2 regions of the Halobacillus sp. HZG1 genome follow, and region 1 is predicted to be linked to the other one. Evidence: riboswitches for the same ligand, from Rfam matches in the RefSeq annotation. Region 1 holds a riboswitch; the other holds the start of a gene.
The links. Region 1 has a riboswitch for S-adenosylmethionine ahead of VKA52_RS09965 (acetyl-CoA C-acyltransferase). Riboswitches for the same ligand answer to the same signal wherever they lie in the genome.

Region 2: another riboswitch for S-adenosylmethionine. It lies ahead of VKA52_RS02170 (methionine biosynthesis PLP-dependent protein); the one in region 1 lies ahead of VKA52_RS09965 (acetyl-CoA C-acyltransferase).

Annotation. Positions count from the first base shown of each region.
Region 1 covers NZ_JAYLVQ010000061.1:169,720-172,855, forward strand. Annotated here, with positions in the region: gene VKA52_RS09960 (cell wall-binding repeat-containing protein) at 1-664, shown strand, start outside; SAM riboswitch class I at 936-1,040, shown strand; SAM riboswitch class I at 1,108-1,215, shown strand; gene VKA52_RS09965 (acetyl-CoA C-acyltransferase) at 1,288-2,442, shown strand; gene VKA52_RS09970 (acetoacetate--CoA ligase) at 2,463-3,136, shown strand, end outside.
Region 2 covers NZ_JAYLVQ010000021.1:18,506-21,641, forward strand. Annotated here, with positions in the region: gene metC (cystathionine beta-lyase) at 1-571, opposite strand, end outside; gene VKA52_RS02170 (methionine biosynthesis PLP-dependent protein) at 568-1,686, opposite strand; SAM riboswitch class I at 1,801-1,912, opposite strand; gene VKA52_RS02175 (flavoprotein) at 2,043-2,432, opposite strand; gene VKA52_RS02180 (hypothetical protein) at 2,487-2,819, opposite strand; gene VKA52_RS02185 (DUF4385 domain-containing protein) at 2,904-3,136, opposite strand, start outside.

The sequences.
Region 1 (3,136 bases):
GATTGATGTGTTAGGTGCCAAACATGTCACGATCCTTGGTGGCACAGGTGCCATTTCCAAAGACGTCGAAAACTCCCTTGTGAAATTAGGATTGGATGTCGAAAGAATTTCAGGATCTGACCGGTACGAAACCGCAACAGCTATTGCTGAAGTGCTTCCACCTAGTGATGGAGCCGTGGTCGCATACGGAAGAAACTTCCCTGATGCCCTTTCCATTGCACCTGTAGCGGCAAGCAACATGATGCCGATCCTTTTGACAGAAAAAAGTAAACTTCCGGAAGCTACGAAGCAGGCCATCAACGATTACGACTTCACCTATGTTGTAGGAGGTTCCGGGGTTGTCGATCAAAAGGTTTTCTCTCAACTTCCTGATCCTGAGCGAATTTCAGGGAAGAACAGATACAGCACATCGATTGCTATCGCTGAGCATTTCGAACTGGAACCGACGTTTGTGAATATCGCGACTGGAGCGGACTTTGCAGACGCTCTTGCAGGAGCCACTTATACGTATGGTGAACCGTTATTGTTAACTCCATCCAATTACCTTTCGCCTGAAGTGAAGGATTATTTTGTTAAGAACGAAACCTTCTACTTCACTATTTTTGGTGGCACGGCAGCTGTCAGTGAAAATGTGGAGGATGAGATTCTGGAGCTATTTGAATAGGAGTCTACTACTCTTCCATGAGCAGCCTTACAAAACTCCAAAAACAGATCATTAATTAAGAACAGATCAAACACCACCAAGTAGTCAATCATGACTTGATGGTGTTTTTCTATGGATGATCCTGAAAAACTCCAAAAGTTCCTCATAGATTGGTTAATCACTTACTAAAACAGAACCCCAAATATAATAAATTTTCACACTTTTCTATAAAATGCATTGACACTTATCCTTTCCCTTGCTAACATGGCACTTAACCAAATAACGAAAGAACATCTTATCCAGAGAGGTGGAGGGACTGGCCCTGTGAAACCCGGCAACCGCTATTTATATAGCATGGTGCCAAATCCTACTGAGTGAACGCTCAGGAAGATAAGAGATTTACATAATCTCTAGCCTCTCTATCACTGATAGAGAGGTTTTATAATTTCCAACTGAATACCAATTTCTTATCCAGAGAGGCAGAGGGACTGGCCCGTTGACGCCCGGCAACCATCAAGCAACCGCTTGAAAAGGTGCTAATTCCTGCAGGAGATGATCCTGGAAGATAAGAAGAGCCAAGAGCCCTCTTCTTATTTTTTGTGAAGAGGGCTCTTTCTATTTTACAAAAAGGAGTGGCTACATAGATGAGTACTGTACTTTTAGATGGCATTCGTACCCCGTTCGGAAAATGGAAAGGGGCTTTGAAAAAGAAATCCGCAGCAGAACTTGGATCGCACGCATTAAACGCTCTAATTAAGAGAAATCCCATAGCCAAACAGGCAGATGGCGCGCTGCTTGCCCAAGTCATCCAGGCTGGGGGCGGCCAAAATCCTGCTAGGCAAGTCGCTTATAAGGCGGGGGTGGAGATCAATACACCTGCCATCACATTGAACAATGTCTGTTTAGGCGGGATCGCTACGATCGCAGATGCCTCCCGAAGACTGCAATTGAACGAAGGAGAATTATACATCGTCGGTGGCTTCGACTCGATGACGAACGCTCCTCATACTGCTCCTGTACGTGCTTCTTCAGGACTCGGCCATAGCATCCTCAAAGACACCTTACTGAACGACGGTTTGTGGTGCGCCTTAACGGATGTATCGATGGGAGCTCTTACCGATGAGAAAAACCGCTCCTTCGAAATTAGTCGAGAGGAGCAGGATGAATACGCCGCCCTTTCCCAGCAACGAGCAGCGAATGCTCAAGAAAAAGGGTGGTTCCAACCTGAAGTCGCTCCTTTTTCAGGTTTGCTTGAAGAAGATGAAGGTATCCGCAAAGGTACAACAGCCGAGAAGTTATTGAACCTCTCACCGGCTTTTTCCAACGAAGGCACAATTACGGCAGGCAATGCGTCGCAGATGACGGATGGGGCGAGCGTTGGGATCGTTACCACGAAAGAGAAAGCTGAATCACTCGGGCAGAATCCGTTGGCGGAAATCATCGACTGGTCAGAGATTTCCGGACCAGATCCGAGCTTGCAAACGAAACCATCGCAAGCGATCCAGGAACTATTAGATAGACACCAATTGACGACTGACGATATCGATCTGTTTGAAATCAACGAGGCTTTTGCCAGTGTCGTGATTGCCAGCTGCCGGGATCTTGGCATTGATTATGACCGGGTCAATGTGAACGGTGGAGCGATCGCTCTTGGTCACCCACTAGGCGGCACAGGATTCCGGCTTGTTTTGACCCTTGCCCATGAACTGAAACGGCGCGGCGGTGGAAAAGGCATCGCGTCCCTTTGTGGCGGTGGCGGACAGGGCATGGCCCTATTGATTGAAGTGCCTCATACATAACTCGAAAGGAGACAATTCCAATGAATACATCAATCACAGCTCAGCGTTCTCCTTATCTATGGGAGCCATCGAGCGGAAGAATAGAACAATCACATATCAAAGCTTTTGCTGAATCTACCGGCCAACCGCTTTTTCCATATGAACGGTTCCACCGCTGGTCCGTTTCTCACCTCGCTGAATTTTGGTCAGCCGTTTGGGATTACGCCGGAATTATCGGAAATAAAGGCGACCGTGTTTTTGTCCCTGGCCCTTCGATGCCAGATAGTACATGGTTTCCGGAAGCACGATTGAACTTCGCTGAAAACATGCTAAGGGGTTCTCTTGATCGAGTGGTTGCCTATGAAGCAAATGAAGAAGGTGTTCAACGAAGCATTCATTTACAGGAGCTAAAACAATCCGTTGCCAAAGCCCAGGAAGGTTTAAAACAATTAGGTGTTCAAAAAGGCGATTGTGTCGCCGGGGTCACGAAGAACGATATCCAGGGATTAGTGGCCTTGCTTGCAACCACTTCATTAGGGGCGACATGGACCTCCTGCTCCCCTGACTTTGGGACGAAAGGAATCGTCGACCGCATTGGTCAGGTGAAACCGAAAGTATTGATCTCTACTCTCTCCTATCAATATAAACAAAAGCCGTTCCAAATCGAGGACAAAATCAAGCAGACGACGGAACACCTGGAAGGACTATCCGCACT
Region 2 (3,136 bases), on a different contig from region 1:
GATCTGCACCAAGTTCAAGTGGGCGCTGCAGAGCGGGAGTCATGAACGTGTTATCGACGAATGTCCAACAATCATTCGCTTTTGCTAATTTTGCGACGGCACGAATATCTGTGATTTCAAGCGTGGGATTGGAAGGTGTTTCTATATACAAAAGTTTGGTGTTTGACTGAATGGCCGTTGCTACTTCATGGAGGTCCGTCATATCCACAAATGTATGATCGATTCCAAATCTTACGAGAACATCGCGGATCATACGAAAAGTTCCCCCATACACATCCTGTGTGATGACGACATGGTCACCTTTCGATAAAAGCATGAAGGCCGTAGAAATCGCAGCCATTCCAGAGGCGAAAGCAAAGCCGTGACTTCCACTCTCCAGTCCCGCAATGGTGTCTTCCAGTGCTTTTCGGGTCGGATTGCCGGATCGGCTGTAATCATAGATTCCGGGATTGTCGAAATCCTGCTGATGGAAGGTAGATGCCTGCTGAATCGGGACACTGACCGCTCCGTTGTGCGGATCGAATTTATAATCGCTGTGCAACAATCGGGTTTGCAAAGAATGATCATTCATCGGATCGGTTCCTCCTTTGGTAATTGGGCAAGGGAATAGTGAAGATCTTGAATCAAGTCATCGATATGTTCGACACCGACAGAGAAACGGAGCAGGCGGTTACAAACCCCGTAACTGATCCGGGTTTCTTCTGGAATATCAGCGTGGGTCTGGGTCGCAGGGTAGGTGATAAAGCTCTCTACACCACCGAGACTTTCGGCAAAACTAATCAAGTTTAAGTTTCTTAGAAAGGGGTCGATCCATTCTTCGGATTGAAGTCTGAATGATAACATCCCGCCTTTTCCAGGGTAGAAGATATCTGTGACATTCGGGTGGTCCTCCAGGAAGGCAAGCACGGATTTCGCATTTGCTTCATGCTGGCGCATCCGAAGGGGGAGCGTCTTCATCCCGCGCATCACAAGCCATGAATCGAAAGGAGAGAGGACAGCTCCAGATGTATTCTGATGAAAAGCGAGCTTCTCGCTTACGACTTTTCCTTTACTTACAAGGATTCCGGCCAGTACGTCATTATGACCCGCCAAATATTTCGTAGCACTATGGATGACGACATCGGCCCCTTCTGCTATCGGCTGCTGTAACACCGGTGTATAAAGGGTGTTATCAACAAGCAGGAGAAGATTGTGGGCTTTCGTGACTGTTGAAATCTGCTTGATGTCAGCCGTATGCATCAGCGGATTTGTCGGTGTTTCCACATAAATGGCTTTCGTTCGTTCATTGATGTAGGTATGGATGCGTTCAAGGTTGCTGCTGTCACAATAATGAAAGCGAAGGTCGTAACGCTCTTCCATGTGTTCAAATAAGCGGAACGTCCCTCCATATAAATCTTCGGAAACGATGATTTCATCGCCTTTTTTAAAAAGGGAGAGGGCGGTTTGAATCGCAGCCATCCCGGAGCTGAACGCAAATCCTGCATCCCCACCTTCGATATCAGTGATGGAAGACTCCAGAGTTTGACGGGTAGGATTGCCGGTTCGCGTGTAATCAAAACCTGTCGACTCTCCTAAACCGGGGTGGCGGAAGGGGGTGGAAAAATATACAGGAGGGTTAATCGCCCCCGTAGGTTCATCCCGCTGGTTCCCGGTCTGAACGAATTTCGTATCCGTATGCGGACACATAACAACACATCCTTTATTAGTTAATGGTTCAATATCCAACGCCTTGATAAAATCTAAAAAGGGAAATAAAAAAAGCCTTCTTGAAGAAGAAGACTTTTGTGGGTACGGTTCTTCTTCTTATCTTTCAAGTTGGATAAAACAACTTGTTGGAGTTAGCACCTTCCTGGTAAAACCAGGGGTTGCTGAGGCTTCGTCGGGCCAATCCCTCTGCCTCTCATGATAAGAGATTCAATTGTAATTTTTTCTAATTGCTGAATACTCTACACTACTCAGAAAGTTTTGACAATATGCTGACAAGAAATTTTTCCGAAAACTTTTTTGGGATGAGAAAAAAGCCTCCTTCTAAAAGAGGAGGCTTAGATGGGTGGGTTTTGCACGCCGGATTCGATATAGCTGCGGACGAGCAGCCATTCGTCACCCTGTTTTTCGAATGTATCAAAAAAGAGGTTGGATGTTGGCAGGAGTTCTCCGTTTAACCGGATGGAAATCCAGAAGGCGGCAAGCTGGATGTTTTCATTAAGCATGGTCACGGAATGGTCGGTGTAAATCCAGTACATATCCTGGTCCTTGAAATGTTCGAAGGCTTGATGCCATCCCTCCATCGACTCTTCATACGAGTAATCCACTCTTTCCCCATGACGGATCTCTCTTGCAACGAGGGCTTGTGATGTCACTTTTTTCAAGTAATCTAAATCTTGTTGGCTTGCTCTTCGTTTGTACTCTTCATAAAAGGTTTGAAAATCCATATGTATTCCTCCTCTACCTCAATGGTTCGACAGAGGAGATGGGAATCCTGTCAATTAATGACAGATTCCTAAGTTGTAGAGAACTGTTTTGACTTGTAGAGCAAGCGTACCGATCCAGAGCAGGTGAGTGATGGCATTCATGCCGTACCATGTTGTCTTTCTCTTCATTTGTCCGCGTTTTTTATAAAGGATGGCCACCAAGGGAATAGTCATGACAGTAAAAATAGCCGTCAAGCCGAGGAGTCCTTTGTAGTCGCGAATCCAGATAAAGTCATTGAAGAGGGGGATGATGATCGTTGGAGTGTAAATGACAGATAGGAAGTAAACTCCGATGGACCAGGAGATGACCATGAACAGCAGGTTAATCAGAAGTGGGTATGTTTTCACGCGTACACCCCTCCATTTTATTAATCCGATTTGTTTACTCGGGTTAATGTTATCCTACGTTCAATAGTCGAAATTGTCAATATATTATCCGTGTTCCTTTTGGTGGGCTTTCTTTTTCTTTAGATAATCCTCATCTTCACGGGCCAGCACCCATTTTTCCTCGAAAATTCTTGCGGATTCTGCTTTCTCGTTGTCAATGTCGCGATCATTCACTTCTCCGTTTTTGTCATATTTTTTCCCTCCTTTATAATTCGCGTATCGCCGCGAGCGTGTGTAGCCCATCTGTAGGAACTTCCGGGCCATATCCATGCCGACGA